3 regions of the Serratia sarumanii genome follow, and region 3 is predicted to be linked to each of the others. Evidence: predicted binding sites of a transcription regulator. Region 3 holds the regulator's gene; each other region holds the start of a gene.
The links. The regulator sigma-54, encoded in region 3, starts transcription at its own class of promoters, with help from an activator protein. The targets are predictions, from matches to a motif close to GTTGGCACANNTTTCGCTNT.
Positions count from the first base shown of each region.

Region 1: glnK (P-II family nitrogen regulator) is a predicted target of sigma-54. The motif match lies at 1,579-1,598, and genes of this name have one in related genera.
Region 2: glnA (glutamate--ammonia ligase) is a predicted target of sigma-54. The motif match lies at 2,084-2,103, and genes of this name have one in related genera.

Region 1 covers NZ_CP124750.1:1,061,180-1,067,564, reverse strand. The annotation lists gene amtB (ammonium transporter AmtB) at 1-1,154, opposite strand, end outside; gene glnK (P-II family nitrogen regulator) at 1,190-1,528, opposite strand; gene smdB (multidrug efflux ABC transporter permease/ATP-binding subunit SmdB) at 1,807-3,585, opposite strand; gene smdA (multidrug efflux ABC transporter permease/ATP-binding subunit SmdA) at 3,578-5,353, opposite strand; gene SSARUM_RS04955 (Lrp/AsnC family transcriptional regulator) at 5,446-5,907, opposite strand; gene SSARUM_RS04950 (PLP-dependent cysteine synthase family protein) at 6,030-6,385, shown strand, end outside.
Region 2 covers NZ_CP124750.1:5,014,691-5,021,075, forward strand. The annotation lists gene typA (ribosome-dependent GTPase TypA) at 1-1,812, opposite strand, end outside; gene glnA (glutamate--ammonia ligase) at 2,183-3,592, shown strand; gene glnL (nitrogen regulation protein NR(II)) at 3,786-4,835, shown strand; gene glnG (nitrogen regulation protein NR(I)) at 4,844-6,256, shown strand; gene SSARUM_RS23740 (YshB family small membrane protein) at 6,370-6,385, shown strand, end outside.
Region 3 covers NZ_CP124750.1:4,454,415-4,460,799, reverse strand. The annotation lists gene SSARUM_RS21190 (BglG family transcription antiterminator) at 1-1,713, shown strand, start outside; gene npr (PTS phosphocarrier protein NPr) at 1,747-2,019, opposite strand; gene rapZ (RNase adapter RapZ) at 2,016-2,870, opposite strand; gene ptsN (PTS IIA-like nitrogen regulatory protein PtsN) at 3,000-3,461, opposite strand; gene hpf (ribosome hibernation promoting factor) at 3,617-3,904, opposite strand; gene rpoN (RNA polymerase factor sigma-54) at 3,928-5,361, opposite strand; gene lptB (LPS export ABC transporter ATP-binding protein) at 5,414-6,139, opposite strand; gene lptA (lipopolysaccharide ABC transporter substrate-binding protein LptA) at 6,146-6,385, opposite strand, start outside.

The sequences.
Region 1 (6,385 bases), 1.7 Mb from region 3:
AGCGTGATCAGCACGCTCACCAGCTGGATCCAGACCTGGTGGCCCATCGTCACGCCTTCGGCGTAGCCGGTGCCGCCCAGTGAAGAGGCGGTGAACACGCCGGTCAGCAGGCAGCCGACGATGCCGCACACCCCGTGCACGCCGAATACGTCGCAGGTGTCGTCCACTTTCAGCCATTTTTTCAGCGTTACGACGCCCCACAGACCGGCGACGCCGCCCACCAGGCCGATGATCAACGCCCCGCCCACGCCCACGGTGCCCGCCGCCGGCGTCACCGCAACCAACCCGGCGATCATGCCGGAGCAGGCGCCCAGCAGCGAAGGCTTGCCACGCAGCACCCATTCGGCGAAGGTCCAGGAGAGAATGGCGCCCGCGGTGGCAACCACGGTGTTGAGGAATGCCAGGGCCGCAATGCCGTTGGCCGCGCTGGCGGAGCCGGCGTTAAAGCCGAACCAGCCGATATACAGGATCGACGCCCCGGTAAACACCATCGGCAGGTTGTGCGGTTTGAAGGCCTCTTTACCGAAGCCGGCGCGCTTGCCGATCAGGTAGGCGCCGATCAACCCGGCGCTGGCGGCGTTGATGTGCACCACGGTGCCGCCGGCGAAGTCCAATGCGCCGTCGGCGGCCAGGTAGCCGCCGCCCCACACCATGTGCGCGATCGGCAGGTAAGACAACGTGAACCACAGGATCGCGAAGATCAGCACCGCCGAGAAGCGAATGCGTTCGGCGAAGCCGCCCACCACCAGCGCCACGGTGATACAGGCGAAGGAGGCCTGGAAGGCGACGTGGATCATCTGGCTGATGCTGCCGGTGACGCTGTCGATGCCGATGCCTTTCAGCATCGCCGTCTCGAACCCGCCGAACACCGCATTGCCCTCGCTGAACGCCAGGCTGTAGCCATACAGCACCCACAGCACGCAAACCAGCGCGAAGGTGACGGTGACCTGCGTCAGCATCGACAGCACGTTTTTGCCGCGCAGCAGGCCGCCGTAAAACAGCGCGATGCCGGGCAGCGTCATGAACAGCACCAACGCGGTGCAGATCATCATAAAGGCGTTGTCGGCCTTATCAGCGACCGCCGGAGCGGCCAGGGCCAAAGAAGGAACCAGGGTTACCGAACTCAGGCCCAACATGGATAACAGTCTTTTCATTATCAATCATCCCCATCACTTAACTGAGTTCGCGGTTACAGTGCCGATTCGTCGGTTTCGCCGGTGCGAATGCGGATCACGCGTTGCAACTCGGCAACGAAAATTTTGCCGTCGCCGATTTTGCCGGTATAGGCGGCTTTGCTAATCACATCAACCACTTCATCCAACTGATCGTCGGCGATGGCGATGTCGATTTTGACCTTGGGCAGGAAGTTGACGTTATATTCAGCGCCACGATACAGCTCGGCGTGCCCCTTCTGGCGGCCAAAGCCCTTCACTTCGGTTACGGTCAACCCCTGAATGCCCACGGAGGACAGGGCCTCGCGCACGTCCTCCAGCTTGAACGGTTTGATTACCACGGTCACCAGCTTCATATTGCCCCTCCACGAATTAAGCCCAAACTCCCCCCTGGTACGCCTCTTGTGTAGCAAGGGCTGTGCCAAATTTAATTTTTCATGGCGATTCAGCGAATTAGCGGGCGCGCGGGCGCCCCCGCGACGTAGCGCAGCACCGATACCTTGAATGGGTTAAATAATGCGCACTGATTTGGTGCGCATCGCGTCGAAAAAGTGCAGAAAGGGGGCGTGACGCAGGCGGGTTGCCTGCTTGTGGTGCGAGGGAAAGAAACAAGGGCCGCGATCGCGGCCCATGCTCAGGCGGGTTGGCTCTCTTCGCGCACCGCTTCCGCCAGCTGCTCGCCCGCCAGCTGCAGCTGGTACATCTGGTAGTAGCGCCCCTGCTGCGCCAGCAGCTGCTGATGATTGCCCTGCTCCACTGCCTGGCCGCGATGCAGCACCAGGATGGAATCGGCATCGACGATGGTCGACAGCCGGTGGGCGATCACCACCAGCGTGGTGTGCTCGCGGATCGCACGCAGCGCGCGCTGGATCGCCTGTTCGGTGCCCGAGTCGATATTGGCGGTCGCCTCGTCGAGGATCAGGATCTGCGGCGCCTGCACCAACACCCGCGCCATCGCCAGCAGCTGTTTCTGCCCGACCGACAGGTTATTGCCCTGCTCCCCCAGCCGGGTGTGAATGCCCTGCGGGAAGCCGCGCACCAGATCCGCCAGCTGCACCGTTTCCAGCGCCCGCCACACGGCGTCTTCCTCGATGTTACGCCCCAGCGTGACGTTAGCCAGCACCGAATCGGCGATCACCACCGGATCCTGCTGCACCATCGCCACGCCCTGGCGCAGCGTGCGGTGCGACAGGCTGGAGATCGGGCGGCCATCGAGGCGCACTTCCCCTTCGCTGACCGGGTAATAGCCCATCAGCAGGTTGGCCAAGGTGCTCTTGCCGCTGCCGGTATGCCCGACCAGCGCCACGAAGCCGCGCGACGGCACCGCCAGCGAAATGTGCTGCAGCACCTTTTTGTCCGCGCGGTAGGCGAAGCTCAGATCGGTGATGTCGATGCGGCCACCGGCCAACGGACGATCGTCGGCGCCGTAACTCTGCTGGCTGCGATCCATCAGCTCGAAGATGCGTTCGCCGGCCACCACCGCCTGCTGCAGGATCGACTGCTGCGAAGTCAGCTCGATCAGCGGTTCGTTCAGGCGCCCCAGGTAATTGATGAAGGCGTAGAGCACGCCGACGCCAATCACGCCTTCGCCGCTGAAGCCGAACAGCATCAGCAGGCCGCACAGCACCAGCGCCGAAAACAGGCTGAGCAGCGGCCGCAGCAGAAAACCGTCGAGCCGCAGGGTCTGCATACGCGCCAGATAGTGCGACTGGCTGGCGGCGCTCATGCGCTCGCCGAAGCGCACCTGCTGGCGGAACTGCTGAATCACGCCCATGCCGTTGATCACTTCGTTGAAACCGTCGTTGATGTCCGCCAGATAGCTGCGCACCCGGCGCACGATCGGCGTGCTGTAGTATTGATAGATGCCCATCACCACGAACACCGCCGGGAAGATGCAGACCGCCACCAGCGCCATGCGCCAGTCGAGGCTGAACATCGCCACCAGCATGGCGCCGATCAGCGCGGCGCTTTTCAGCACCGTGGAGACCACCATCACGTACAGATCCTTGATCACCTCGGTGTCGTTGGTGACGCGCGAGATCAATTGCCCGACCGGCTGGGTGTCGAAGGCGCTGAGCGGCTGGCGCAGCGCGGCGTCCATCACGTCGGTACGCAGCCGCTGGACCACCCCCACCGCAGCCTGGTTGAACAGCAGCGCCTGGAAGTAGTGCAGCGCCGCCGCCAGCAGCTCCAGCAGAATGTAAGCCGCCGCCAGCCCGCCGACGATCGTCAGCGGCAGCTGCCCTTTGGCGACGTAGTTATCGATGAAATAGCTCACCAGGATCGGCCCGGCGACTTCCGCCGCCGCCGCGATCCACAGCATCAGCACCGCCAGTCCCAGCGGTTTGCGGTACGGCGAACCGTAGGCCAGCAGCCGCTTCAGCGTCGGCCACAGCTTTTGCACTTTATTCATCGGCCAACGCCTCCTCGCCGTTTTCCGGCGCTTCGTCCAGCGCCGCTTCCAGCTGCTGATAACGGTACATATCGCGATACCAGCCCGGCTGCGCCGCCAGCGCCGCATGATCGCCGCGCTGCGCCACGCCACCGTGCTGCATCACCAGGATCTCGCCGGCTTCGGTCAACGCCGACAGCCGGTGCGCGCTGATGATCACCGTGCGATCTTGCCCCCAGCTGCGCAGGTTGTGCAGGATCTGGTGTTCGGTGCGGCCGTCCACCGCCGACAGCGCGTCGTCGAGGATCAGGATCTCCGCATCCAGCAGCAGCGCGCGCGCAATGGAGATTCGCTGTTTCTGCCCGCCCGACAGCATCACGCCGCGTTCGCCCACTTCGGTGTCATAGCCCTGCGGCAGCCGCAGAATGTCCTCATGGACGCTGGCCAACCGCGCCGCTTGTTCGATCTGCGCCTGCGTCGCCCCCGGATGGCCCAGCGCGATGTTGTTCGCCACGGTATCGGAGAACAGGAACGGCGTTTGGCTCACCACTGACAGCCGCGAACGCCAGTCGTCGAGTTTGACCTGCGGCAGCGGCAGGCCGTGATAGCGGATCTGCCCTTGATCGACGTCGAACTGGCGCTGGATCAGCGACAGCAGCGTCGATTTGCCGGCGCCGGTCGGCCCGCACAGCCCCAGCATCTGCCCCGGTTTCAGCGTCAGCGCCACATCATGCAGCGCCGGGTGCGGGTTTTCCGGGTAGTGGAACGCGCGGATATCCACGTCCAGCACGCCGCGCCCGGCCGGCAGCGCCTGCGGGCCGTCCTGCACCGCCGGCGCCTCGTCGAGCAGGCTGCGGATGCGGCTGTAGGCCGCGCTGCCGCGCTCGACGATGTTGAACATCCAGGCCAGCGCCAGCATTGGCCAGATCATCAGGCCGAGGTACATCACAAAGCTGGTCAGTTGCCCGAGCGTCAGCGACCCGTTCACCACCATCCAGCTGCCGCCGCCGATGGCCAGCAGGTTAGAGGCGCCGATGGCGATATAAATGGTCGGATCGAAGCGCGCATCCACCCGCGCCACGTGCATGTTCTTGGCGCCGGTCTGCGCCGCGACGTCGGCAAAGCGGTTGGATTGGTGATCTTCCAGCCCAAAGGCCTTGATCATGCGGATGCTGGTCATGCTTTCCTGCGCCTGATCGTTCAGGCTGGAAAACGCCGCCTGCGCCGATTTAAAGCGCTGGTGCAGCTGGTCGCCGTAATATTTGATGGCGATCGCCATCAGCGGCATCGGGATCAACCCCAGCACCGTCAGCTGCCAGCTGATTTGGGTGCTCATCACCACCAGCACCACCAACCCCATCACCAGCGAATCCACCAGCGTCAGCACGCCTTCGCCGGCGGCGAACACCACGCGGTCCACGTCGTTGGTGGCGCGCGCCATCAGATCGCCGGTGCGGTGGCGCAGGTAGAACGCCGGGTTTTGCCGGCTGAGCTGGCGGTAAAAGTTCTCGCGCAGCTCGACCGCCAGCTGGTAGGACGCGCCGAACAGCAATACCCGCCACACATAGCGCAGCAGGTAAACGACGATCGCGGTGCCGATCATCAGCCCGAGCCAGGCCATCAGCACGCCGGTAGACATTTGTTTTTCGGTGACGCCGTCCACGATGATGCCGACCAGCTTAGGCGGCAACAGTTGCAGGATGGCGATGACGATCAGCAGCACCACCGCCCCGAGGTAGCGGCGCCACTCCCGGCGGAAGTACCAGCCGATTTGAGCAAATAATCTCACGCAGTTTGATTCCAGGATTTTATGGGATTTGTCTCTTTTTCTGCTTCAGCGGAGCAGGATACCACCGTTGAGCCGCCCGTCCGGTGAACTTTTCACTCCGGCACCGGCAATGCAGTGGTGTATTTGATTTTTTCCATGGCAAAGCTCGAGGTGACGTCGATGAGGCCCGGCACGCCGTTCACCAGGCGCTTATAAAAGCCGTCGTAGCTTTTCATGTCCGCCACTTCGACCTGCATCAGGTAATCGTACTCCCCCGCCATGCGGTAGAACGCCAGCACCTCGGGCATCTGGCTGGTCAACTGCACAAACGCCTGATACCACTCGCTGCTGTGCTGCTGGGTCTTGATCAGCACAAACGCCGTCAGCCCCAGGCCGAGCTTTTCGTTATCCAGCAGCGCCACCCGGCCGCGGATATAGCCCTCGTCTTCCAGGCGCTTCAGCCGTTTCCAGCACGGCGTCGAGGTCAAATTGACCGCATCGGCCAGCGCCTGCAGCGACTGGGTGCAATCTTGCTGCAGCATGCACAGCAGCTTACGGTCTGTTTTATCTAACATAGCGGCTACCAGGAGAAAAATTTTCTCCCATTAGGCGATTAAACAGGGAAAATGGCAATCCTTTTTTCCTGCCGACAGGCTATGCTACGCCATAAACCAGCCCCCTATTCTGAGGCCAAATCATGACAAACTCTTGGGTAAAATATGCTATCGGTGAAATAGAAGCGGATTTTCAGCGCTCCGCCGATACGCACCTGATTCGCCTGAACCTGCCGGCGTTTCCCGGCATCTGCCTGTATCTGAAAGATGAGAGCACCCACCCGACCGGTAGCCTGAAACACCGTCTGGCGCGCTCGCTGTTCCTTTATGGCCTGTGCAACGGCTGGATCACCGAAAACACCACCATCATCGAGGCCTCTTCCGGCAGCACCGCGGTGTCCGAAGCCTACTTCGCCCGTCTGATCGGCCTGCCGTTCATCGCGGTGATGCCGTCCTGCACCGCGCGCCGCAAGGTGGAGCAGATCGCCTTTTACGGCGG
Region 2 (6,385 bases), 560 kb from region 3:
AGGACCGCGGCTGGCGCGCTTACGATCGTTTTCCGTCAGGTGACGCTTACGGATACGGATCGAGGTTGGCGTCACTTCTACCAGTTCGTCGTCATCGATGAACTCCAGAGCTTGCTCCAGGGTCATTTTGATGGCCGGAACCAGGGTAGTCGCTTCGTCAGTACCGGAAGCACGCATGTTGGTCAGCTTCTTACCGGTCAGGCAGTTTACGGTCAGGTCGTTGGAACGCGAGTGAATACCGATGATCTGGCCTTCATACACTTCCGCACCGTGGCCCAGGAACAGCTTGCCGCGATCCTGCAGGCCGAACAGCGCGAACGCGACCGCTTTGCCCTGGCCGTTGGAGATCAGCACGCCGTTCTGACGCTGGCCCACTTCGCCCGGACGCACGTCGTCGTAGTGGCTGAAGGTGGAGTACAGCAGACCGGTGCCCGAAGTCATGGTCATGAATTCGTTACGGAAGCCGATCAGACCGCGGCTTGGGATCACGTAGTCGAGACGCACGCGGCCCTTACCGTCCGGATCCATGTTTTTCAGGTCGGCTTTACGCTCGCCCATCGCCTGCATCACGGAACCCTGATGCTGCTCTTCGATATCCAGCGTCACGTTCTCGAATGGCTCCTGCTTGCGGCCATCGATTTCGCGGAAGATAACTTTCGGACGGGAAACCGCCAGCTCGAAACCTTCGCGACGCATGTTTTCGATCAGCACCGACAGGTGCAGCTCGCCACGGCCGGAAACGCGGAAGGCGTCCGCATCGTCGGTTTCTTCAACGCGCAGCGCTACGTTGTGCACCAGCTCTTTGTTCAGACGGTCAAGGATCTGACGCGACGTCACGTACTTGCCTTCTTTACCGCAGAACGGCGAGGTGTTGACGTTGAAGAACATGGTGACGGTCGGTTCGTCGACGGACAGCGCCGGCAGCGCTTCTACGGCGTTGGTGTCGCAGATGGTGTCGGAGATGTTCAGCTCGCCCAGGCCGGTGATGGCGATGATGTCGCCCGCTTCCGCCAGGGTGCTGTCGATACGCTCCAGACCCAGGTGGCCCAGCACTTTGCCCACTTTACCGTTGCGAGTTTTACCTTCGCTGTCGATGATGGTGACCTGCTGGTTCGGCTTCACTTTACCGCGCTTGATGCGGCCGATGCCGATAACACCCAGGTAGTTGTTGTAGTCCAACTGGGAGATCTGCATCTGGAATGGCGCTTCCAGCTCAACCTGCGGCGCAGACACGTGGTCGACGATCGCCTGATACAGCGGGGTCATGTCTTCCGCCATGTCGGTGTGGTCGACGCCGGCGATGCCGTTCAGCGCAGAAGCGTAGATGATCGGGAAGTCGAGCTGCTCGTCGGTCGCGTCGAGGTTCACGAACAGGTCGAACACCTGATCCACAACCCAGTCAGGGCGCGCGCCAGGACGGTCAACCTTGTTGATGACCACGATCGGCTTCAGACCGTTGGCGAAGGCCTTCTTGGTCACGAAGCGGGTTTGCGGCATAGGGCCATCCATTGCATCCACAACCAGCAGCACCGAGTCAACCATCGACATCACGCGCTCTACCTCGCCGCCGAAGTCGGCGTGTCCCGGGGTATCCACGATGTTGATACGGTAACCGTTCCAATTAATGGCGGTGTTTTTTGCGAGGATGGTAATCCCACGCTCTTTCTCCAAATCGTTGGAGTCCATTACGCGTTCGGTGGCTTCCGCACGCTCTCCGAAAGTACCGGATTGTTGCAGCAGCTTATCAACCAGGGTGGTTTTACCATGGTCAACGTGGGCAATAATGGCGATGTTACGCAAATTTTCGATCACAGCTTTGCCTCGGGCATTAGAAATAGCGCGCTATTGTACACGTATTAAGCGAGGGACTAAACAAGATCACAACCATCTCTTATAAACAACCGCGTACCGGTCAGTTTGTGATCCCTTTCACGGTGCAAAAAGCCGCAATCGCTGCACTTTTGCACCATTTCGGTGCCTGCGCCCACCCTTATTGCACCATAACAGTGCAATTTATCGTTGATGGTGCATACTGTGGCTGGGTAAAACCCGCGCAGAAAGGCGATGAACGCCTTTTTGAAAAGTTGGCACGCTTTTCGCTTTAGTCTTTTCAAGGCGAAAAAAAGCCAGTTCCACAGATTCGTTCCACGACGACGACAATGATAAACCGGGAGAGTTAAGTATGTCCGCTGAACACGTTTTGACGATGCTGAATGAGCATGAAGTGAAATTCGTAGACCTGCGTTTCACTGACACCAAGGGTAAGGAACAGCACGTGACTATCCCGGCTCACCAGGTAAACGCCGACTTCTTCGAAGAAGGCAAAATGTTTGACGGCTCCTCTATCGGTGGTTGGAAGGGCATCAACGAATCTGACATGGTGCTGATGCCGGACGCCAGCACGGCGGTTCTGGATCCGTTCTTCGAAGAACCTACCCTGATCATTCGCTGCGACATTCTCGAGCCGGGCACCATGCAAGGCTACGATCGCGACCCGCGCTCCATCTCCAAACGCGCCGAAGACTTCCTGCGCTCCTCCGGCATCGCGGATACCGTGCTGTTCGGGCCAGAGCCTGAGTTCTTCCTGTTCGACGACATCCGCTTCGGCAGCAGCATCCGCGGTTCCCACGTGGCCATCGACGACATCGAAGGCGCCTGGAACTCCGGTACAAAATACGACGGCGGCAACAAAGGCCACCGTCCGGCGGTGAAAGGCGGTTACTTCCCGGTTCCACCGGTCGACTCTTCGCAGGATCTGCGTTCCACCATGTGCTTGACCATGGAAGAGATGGGCCTGGTGGTTGAAGCGCACCACCACGAAGTGGCGACCGCCGGTCAGAACGAAGTGGCAACCCGCTTCAACACCATGACCAAGAAAGCCGACGAAATTCAGATCTACAAATACGTGGTGCACAACGTGGCGCACGCTTTCGGCAAAACCGCGACCTTCATGCCGAAGCCTATGTTCGGCGACAACGGTTCCGGCATGCACTGCCACATGTCGCTGTCCAAGAACGGCACCAACCTGTTCGCCGGCGACAAATACGGCGGCCTGTCTGAAACCGCGCTGTTCTACATCGGCGGCATCATCAAGCACGCCAAGGCGATCAACGCCCTGGCCAACCCGACCACCAACTCGTACAAACGTTTGGTGCCGGGTTACGAAGCGCCGGTGATGCTGGCTTACTCCGCCCGTAACCGCTCCGCGTCCATCCGCATCCCGGTGGTCGCCAGCCCGAAAGCGCGCCGCATCGAAGCCCGCTTCCCGGATCCGGCGGCTAACCCATACCTGTGCTTCGCCGCGCTGCTGATGGCCGGCCTGGACGGCATCATCAACAAGATCCACCCTGGCGACGCCATGGACAAAAACCTGTACGACCTGCCGCCGGAAGAAGAAGCCGAGATCCCAAAAGTGGCCGGCTCGCTGGACGAGGCGATGGCCGCACTGAACGAAGACCGCGAGTTCCTGACCCGCGGCGGCGTGTTCACCGACGATGCGATCGATGCCTACATCGAACTGCGCAAAGAAGAGATGGACCGCATTCGCATGACGCCACACCCGGTTGAGTTCGAACTGTACTACAGCGTCTAAGCCCTACCCGCGCCGTCTGCGCAGGCGGACGGCGCCCACATTTTTGTTATCGCTTTTTTGTTGCCGTGGAAACTTTCAGCCCATCTTCGGATGGGTTTTTTTCTCCACCGTATTTTCTGCAAAACTATTCCATACCGCGCCGATCCCGGATGGAGTAGGATAGATGCACTAAAAAGGTGCAGGAGTCTGCTGTATGGCAACTGGCAAGCTGCCCGATGCTGGGCAGATCCTCAATTCACTCATCAACAGCATCCTGCTGTTGGATGACTCTCTGGCGGTTCACTACGCCAACCCTGCGGCACAGCAGCTGCTGGCGCAAAGCTCCCGCAAGCTGTTCGGCACGCCGCTGCCCGATTTGCTCGGTTATTTTTCGCTGAACGTCTCTTTGATGCGTGAAAGCCTGCGCGCCGGTCAGGGCTTCACCGACAACGAAGTGACCCTGGTGGTCGACGGCCGTGCGCATATCCTTTCCCTGACCGCTCAGGCGCTGCCGGAAGGCTATATTCTGGTCGAGCTGGCGCCGATGGACAATCAGCGCCGCCTGAGCCAGGAACAGCTGCAGCATGCCCAACAGGTGGCGGCCCGCGATCTGGTGCGCGGTTTGGCGCACGAGATTAAAAATCCGCTGGGCGGCCTGCGCGGCGCGGCACAGCTGCTGGCCAAAGCGCTGCCCGATCCGGCGCTGACCGAATACACCAAGGTGATCATCGAGCAGGCCGATCGGCTGCGCAATCTGGTGGATCGCCTGCTCGGCCCGCAGCGGCCCGGCCAGCACATCACCCAGAGCATCCATCAGGTCGCGGAGCGCGTCTGCCAGCTGGTGTCGCTGGAAATGCCGGATAACGTCACGCTGGTGCGCGATTACGATCCGAGCCTGCCGGAAATGGCCCACGACCCGGATCAGATAGAACAGGTGCTGCTGAACATTACCCGCAACGCGCTGCAGGCGCTGGGCGAAGCGGGCGGCACCATCACGCTGCGCACCCGCACCGCGTTTCAGATTACGCTGCACGGCACCCGCTACCGCCTGGCGGCGCGCATCGACGTCGAAGACGACGGCCCCGGCGTGCCGGCGCAGCTGCAGGACACGCTGTTCTACCCGATGGTCAGCGGCCGTGAAGGCGGTACCGGCCTGGGATTATCCATCGCCCGCAATCTTATCGATCAGCATTGCGGAAAAATTGAATTCAACAGTTGGCCAGGTCATACCGAATTCTCGGTCTACCTGCCCATTCGTCAGTGAGGTTTGCTATGCAACGAGGGATAGTCTGGATCGTCGATGACGATAGCTCCATCCGCTGGGTGCTTGAGCGCGCGCTCACCGGCGCGGGCCTGAGCTGCGCCACCTTCGAAGGCGGCAATGACGTGCTGGAAGCCTTGGCCACGCAAACCCCCGACGTGCTGCTGTCCGATATCCGCATGCCGGGCATAGACGGCCTGGCGCTGCTCAAACAGATCAAACAGCGCCATCCGATGCTGCCGGTGATCATCATGACCGCGCATTCGGATTTGGACGCCGCCGTCAGCGCCTATCAGCAAGGGGCCTTCGACTACCTGCCGAAGCCGTTCGATATCGACGAAGCGGTGGCGCTGGTCGAGCGCGCCATCAGCCATTATCAGGAGCAGCAGCAGCCGGTGCGCAGCCAGCCGGCCAGCGATCCGGCGGCGGACATCATCGGCGAGGCGCCGGCGATGCAGGACGTGTTTCGCATCATCGGCCGGCTGTCGCGTTCGTCGATCAGCGTGTTGATCAACGGTGAATCCGGCACCGGCAAGGAGCTGGTGGCGCATGCGCTGCACCGCCACAGCCCGCGCGCCAAGTCGCCGTTCATCGCCCTGAACATGGCCGCCATCCCCAAGGATCTGATCGAGTCCGAGCTGTTCGGCCACGAGAAAGGCGCCTTCACCGGCGCGAACCAAATTCGTCAGGGCCGTTTTGAACAGGCCGACGGCGGCACGCTGTTCCTCGACGAGATCGGCGATATGCCGCTCGACGTGCAAACGCGCCTGCTGCGGGTACTGGCGGACGGCCAGTTCTACCGGGTCGGCGGCTATGCGCCGGTGAAGGTCGACGTGCGCATCATCGCCGCCACGCACCAGAATCTGGAGCTTCGGGTGCAGGAAGGCAAGTTCCGCGAGGATCTGTTCCACCGCCTGAACGTGATTCGCGTACACCTGCCGCCGCTGCGCGAGCGCCGTGAAGACATCCCGCGGCTGGCGCGCCACTTCCTGCAGATCGCCGCCAAAGAGTTAGGCGTCGAGGCCAAGAACCTGCACCCGGAAACCGAAACCGCGCTGACCCGCCTGCCCTGGCCGGGCAACGTGCGCCAGCTGGAGAACACCTGCCGCTGGCTGACGGTGATGGCCGCCGGGCAGGAAGTGCTGATCCAGGATCTGCCGGGTGAGCTGTTCGAAACCGCCGCGCCGGAAAGCCCCAGCCACAGTCTGCCGGACAGCTGGGCCACGCTGCTGGCGCAGTGGGCCGATCGCGCGCTGCGTTCCGGTCATCAAAACCTGCTGTCGGAAGCACAGCCGGAAATGGAGCGCACGCTGCTCACCACCGCGCTGCGCCACACCCAAGGGCACAAACAGGAAGCCGCGCGCCTGCTGGGCTGGGGGCGCAATACCCTGACCCGCAAGCTCAAAGAGCTGGGTATGGAATAGGAACGGGGATGGATGATGAAAAACACCGTCCGGCGCACAAAAAAACGCCAACCGCAGGCTTTACAGCCGGTGCGGGCGCAGTATGATCGTGTCGCACACTCTGGAGGTTGACGATGCTGGACTCATTCA
Region 3 (6,385 bases):
AACGCCGCGCTGTTCAGCGCCCTGCAGCATCAGGAGCGCCGCAAGCATGCCACCCCGCGCAGCGCGCAGGAGCGTGTGCATTATCTGCTGGTGCGTTTTTTGACCTCAGCCTTCTCCCTTAAACTGGAAGATCTGGCCGACGAGTGGTTCGTCAGCCGCGGTACGTTGCAAAACGACATGGCTGAGGTGAGAGAGCGTCTGGCGCACTATCAATTGACGATTGAAACCAAGCCGCGTTACGGCATGAAGCTGTTCGGCACGGAGATGGCGATCCGCGCCTGCCTGACCGATCTGCTGTTCCAACTGCAGCTGGCCGACGCCGAGAACCCGCTGCTCAACAACGAGATCCTGCTGCAGCCGCAGGTAGCGGCGTTCGCCGGATTGCTGCACCCGCTGCTGTCGCAATACGCCATTCGCCTGACCGACGAGGGCGAGCAGTACCTGATCTTCTACTGCGCGGTGGCGCTGCGGCGCATCAACGACGGCTATCCGCTGCCGGACTTCGAGGTGGAAGACGGCGACGACGCGGTGCGCCAGGTATCGACCCGCCTGGCGGCGGAACTGCGTTCGGCCTCCGGCAAAGAGATCTCGATGGCCGAAGAGGCCTATCTGCGGGTCAATATCGCCGCGCGGCGCGTGCAGGACGTGCAGCCGACCGAGATCAACGCCGACGATGAAGAAGCGCTGGTGGACTACATCCTGTCCTACATCAACGCACACTATAACTACAACCTGCAGGGCGACGAGCAGCTGCGGGCCGATCTGCTCACCCATATCAAGACCATGATTACGCGGGTGAAATACCAGATCAATATCCCCAATCCGCTGTTGGCCAACATCAAGCAGCACTATCCGATGGCTTACGACGTGACGCTGGCGGCGGTCTCCAGCTGGGGCAAATACACCCCCTATACCCTGAGCGAGAATGAGATAGGCTACCTGGTGCTGCACATCGGCGTGGGGCTGGAGCGGCATTACAACATCGGTTATGAACGCCACCCGCAGGTGATGCTGGTGTGCGATACCGGCAACTCGACGGTGCGCATGATCCAGGCGCAGATTGCGCGTAAGTATCCGCAGTTGGTGATGACGCGCATCGTCTCGCTGCGCGATTACGAGATGCTTGCGCATATCGACGAAGACTTCGTGATTTCCACCGCCCGCATCGGCGAAAAGAACAAGCCGGTGGTGGTGATGTCGCCGTTCCCAACCGATTACCAGCTGGAGCAGCTGGGCAAGCTGGTGCTGGTGGATCGCACCCGACCGTACATGCTGGAGAAGTTTTTCGACGCCGAGCATTTCATGGTGCTCAACGAGCCGCTGACGCAGGCGGAACTGTTCAGCCGGGTGTGCGGCCAGCTGGAGCGGGAAGGGTACGTCGGCGCGGACTTTTATCCGTCGGTGGTCGAACGCGAGGCGATCGTCTCCACCTTGCTGGGCGAGGGCATCGCGCTGCCGCACTCGCTGGGGCTGCTGGCCAAAAAGACCGTGGTGGTGACGCTGCTGGCGCCGCAGGGCGTCGCCTGGGGAGAAGGCGAGGTCGCGCACGTGATTTTCCTGCTGGCGATCAGCAAGAGCGACTATGAAGAGGCGATGGCGATCTACGAGCTGTTCGTCACCTTCGTGCGTGAACGCTCAATGAGCCTCCTGCTGAGCAGCGACAGCTTCGACAGCTTTAAAGCGGTGGCGCTGGACTGCTTGAGCCGGAGCTGAGTGGGAGAGGATATGGGGGATTGGGCTCAGCGGCTAATCTTCATCAAACCCGGAGTTGAACAGCTCGACGACCGCCTCCAGTGCGTTGACTTCGTCGGGGCCGGTCGCTTCGACTTCGATATGCCGGCCCTGGGCGGAGTCCAGCATCAGCAGCGCGATGACGCTGCTGGCCTCGGCTTCGGTGCCGCTTTCGTTGCGCAGCATCACTTCGGCGTCGAAGCTTTGTACCAGCTCGAACAGTTTCATCGCCGGGCGCGCGTGCATGCCCAGCTTGTTTTTGATTTCAACCGTCTGTTTGACCGTCATTGTTTGCGCTTTTCCAGCGTGCGGTGGCGCGACTGCACGTTCTTGCCGCGCGAGCGGAAGTAATCGGCCAGCTGTTCCGCCACGTACACCGAGCGGTGCTTGCCGCCGGTACAGCCGATGGCGACCGTCAGGTAGCTGCGGTTGTTGGTTTCCAGCATCGGCAGCCATTGCTCCAGGTAGCTGCGGGTCTGGTAGATGAAGTTGTGCACTTCGGTATGGCGATCGAGGAACGACGCGACCGGCTTATCCAGACCGGTCATCGGCCGCAGCTTCGGATCCCAGTGCGGGTTCGGCAGGAAGCGCACGTCGAACACGTAGTCGGCGTCGATCGGGATGCCGTGCTTGAAGCCGAAGGATTCGAACACCATGGTCAGCTCGCGCTCACGCTTGCCCAGCAGGCGGGTGCGCAGCATTTCGGCCAGCTCGTGCACCGACATTTCCGAGGTATCGATAATCAGGTCAGCCCGCGAGCGCAGCGGTTCGAGCAGATCGCTCTCTTCGTCGATGGCGCTTTCCAGCGACAGGTTTTTGCTGGAGAGCGGGTGCAGGCGGCGGGTGTCGCTGTAACGGCGGATCAGCGTGTTGCGATCGGCGTCGAGGAACAGCAGCTGCGGCGAGAAGCTGTCCGGCAGCTGAGTCATCGCGTATTCGAACACTTCCGGCGATTCCGGCATGTTGCGCACGTCGATGCTGACCGCCGCGGAGATATTGCGTTCCGCCAGCGTATTGGCGAGCTGCGGCAGCAGCACCACCGGCAGGTTGTCAACGCAGTAAAAACCCATGTCTTCCAGCGCCCGCAAGGCGACGGATTTTCCGGAACCGGAACGGCCGCTGACAATCATCAGCACCATGTGGCAACTCCCCTGGCATCGCGGCGGCGTTCATCGCCACCGGTGGAAACTTTGTTATTCCGGCCGAGGCCGGATCCATCATCGTGAAACAGTAACGTTATCCGGGCTGGAAGTCACGCCGGCCGGGCATCACTCGGTGATGATTTGGTAAAGTTCTTCGTCGCTTTGCGCGGCGCGCAGGCGGCGGCATACGGTTTTGTCGGCCAGGCGTTTGGCGACCAGCGACAGGGTATGCAAATGGGTTTTGCACTGATCGGCAGGCACCAGCAGCGCGAACAGCAGGTCGACCGGCTGGTTGTCGATAGCGTCGAAAGCGATGGGTTGGTCGAGACGGATAAACACGCCAACGGCCCGCAGTGTGTCCTCTTCCAGTTTGCCGTGGGGAATGGCGATACCGTTGCCGATACCGGTGCTGCCCATGCGCTCCCGGGTGAGAACCGCGTCAAACACCACCTGCGAAGGTAGATTGAGCTGTTTGGCGGCCAGTTCGCTGATAATTTCCAAAGCCCGCTTCTTGCTGGTGCAGTGTACCGAGCTTTTGGTGCACTCGATGTTTAACACCGAGCTTAATTGCATATATTCGTTGTTCATCTCATCTTCACTTAAAACCGCGCCGCCGGGCGCACCCGGCAAGGCGGTTTTTCGTCGGTTTTAACCCTGATTACCGTTCGGCGCGTCACCCATGCGGGTCACGCGCCGAAGGGCGAGGCGGCGACGGATGCCGCCTCATGGAGTGGGTTAGGGTGTCAGTGTTGCTTCAATTTGTCTTTATGTTTGTTCAATTGACGTGCCAATTTGTCGATCAGCGTATCAATTGCGGCATACATATTCTCGTCTTCCGAGGTGGCGTGCAACTCGCCTCCATTCACGTGCACCGTTGCTTCCGCAATTTGCTGCACTTTTTCCACACTTAATACAACATACACCTGATTAATGCGATCAAAATACTGTTCGAGTTTGGCGAACTTGTTGTTCACGAACTCGCGCAACGGATCGGTGATTTCGATGTGGTGTCCGGTAATGTTGAGCTGCATAGTGTCTTCCTTCTCAATAGAGGTCAAACCAACTGTTTACGCTGGTTCGACGGCGGGATGGACAAAGACTCTCGGTACTTGGCGACGGTGCGCCGCGCCACGATGATCCCCTGATCGGCGAGCAGGGTGGCCAGCTTGCTGTCGCTGAGTGGCTTGGCGGGGTTTTCCGCCGCAATCAATTTCTTCACCAACGCGCGGATCGCCGTCGAGGAGGCTTCGCCGCCGCTGTCGGTATTCACGTGGCTGGAGAAGAAATACTTCAATTCAAAAATGCCGCGTGGGCTGTGCAGAAACTTCTGCGTGGTGACGCGCGAGATCGTCGATTCATGCATCTCCACGGCCTGGGCGATATCCGCCAGCACCATGGGTTTCATAAACTCTTCGCCTTGCTCGAAGAACGCCTGCTGTTGGCTGACGATGCAGCGGGTGACCTTCAGCAGCGTCTCGTTGCGGCTCTCCAGGCTTTTAATCAGCCACTTGGCTTCCTGCAGGTTGCTGCGGATAAACTGGCCGTCGGCTTCGCTGCGGGCGCTGTTGCCCAGCGCGGCGTACTGCTGATTGATCTTCAAACGCGGCACGCTGTCGCCGTTGAGCTCGACCGTCCATTTGTTCTGCGTCTTGCGCACCAGCACGTCCGGGATCACGTATTCCGACTCGCCGGTATTGATCGACTGCCCCGGGCGCGGATCGAGCGACTGAATCAGCAGCATCGCTTCTTTCAGTGTATCTTCTTTTAGCCGGGTTGATCGCATCAGGCTGCGAAAGTCGTGGTTGGCCAACAGATCCAGATGGTCGCTGATGATCAGCCGCGCTTCGGCCAGGTAAGGGGTGTCTTTGGCGTATTGGGAGAGCTGCACCAGCAGGCAATCGCGCAGATCGCGCGCGGCGACGCCGATCGGATCGAAACGCTGCACGCGCTTCAATACCGCCTCGACTTCCTCGAGGGTCACGTTCTCGTCGCCCAGGCTTTCCAGAATGTCTTCCAGCGGCACGGTGAGATAGCCGGTGTCGTCCACCGCGTCGACGATGGAGGTGGCGATGGCGGCGTCGGTATCGGAGAACGGCGTCAGATCCACCTGCCACATCAGGTAATCCTGCAGCGTTTGGGTGGTCTCGCCCTGATAGACCGGCAGTTCGTCGTCGCTGTAGTCGGTGCCGGTGCCGGACGGCGTGCCGGCGGTGTAGATCTCATCCCAGGTGGCGTCCAGCGGCAGCTCTTCCGGCATGTCTTTCTGTTCCAGCGCCTCGCGGGTATCGAGCCCCTCGGTCTCCTGGGTTTCTTTGGCGTCGATTTCGTCGTGCAGATCGGTCTGTTCAAGCAGCGGATTGCTCTCCAGCGCCAGCTGGATTTCTTGCTGAAGCTCAAGCGTGGACAACTGCAGCAGGCGGATCGCCTGCTGGAGCTGAGGAGTCATGGCCAGCTGTTGGCTGAGCCTGAGTTGCAAACCTTGCTTCATAGTTTTCTGTCTACTTCCGTTAACGGTGTCGCCCCGCAGGGCGCGCCGGCGCTTAGAGGCGGAACTCTTCGCCCAGATAAACGCGTTTAACCTGCTCGTCGGCCAGAATAGCATCCGGCGTGCCGTGAGCAATCAGTTTGCCCTGGCTGACGATGTAGGCGCGTTCACACACGTCCAGCGTCTCGCGCACGTTGTGGTCGGTGATCAGCACGCCCAGGCCGCTGTCACGCAGGTGCTCGATGATTTTCTTGATATCGATAACGGAGATCGGATCCACCCCGGCGAAGGGTTCGTCCAGCAGTATGAATTTCGGGTTGGCCGCCAGCGCGCGGGCGATTTCGACACGGCGACGCTCACCGCCGGACAGCGCCTGGCCGAGGCTGTCGCGCAGATGGGAGATATGGAACTCTTCCATCAGCTCCTTGGCGCGGTCTTCGCGCTGTTCGCTGGTGAGGTCGGGGCGAATCTCCAGCACCGCCATCAGGTTGTCGTACACGCTCAGGCGGCGGAAGATCGAGGCTTCCTGCGGCAGGTAACCGATGCCGCGGCGCGCGCGGGCGTGCAGCGGCAGCAGACTGATGTCTTCTTCGTCGATCACGATGCGCCCGGCGTCGCGTGGCACGATGCCGACCACCATGTAGAAGGTGGTGGTTTTACCGGCGCCGTTCGGCCCGAGCAGGCCGACGATCTCGCCGGATTTCACTTTCAGGCTGACGTCTTCGACAACTTTACGGCCCTTGTAGGCTTTCGCCAGGTTTTCTGCGATGAGTGTTGCCATAAGTGATTAGTTACTCTTTTTCTGCTCGTTTTTGTCTTGCAACTGCGACGGTACCAGAACCGTTGTCACGCGTTTGCCTTTGTCGCTAAACGCCTGCATTTGCTGCTGTTGCACCAGATAGGTGATGCGATCGCCTTTCACGTTGCTGTCGAGCTGCTCCAGATAGGCGTTGCCCGTCAGGGTCACCAGCTGGGTCGCCACGTCGTAACGCACTTTCTGCGCGTGGCCTTTGACCGGCTTGCCGCT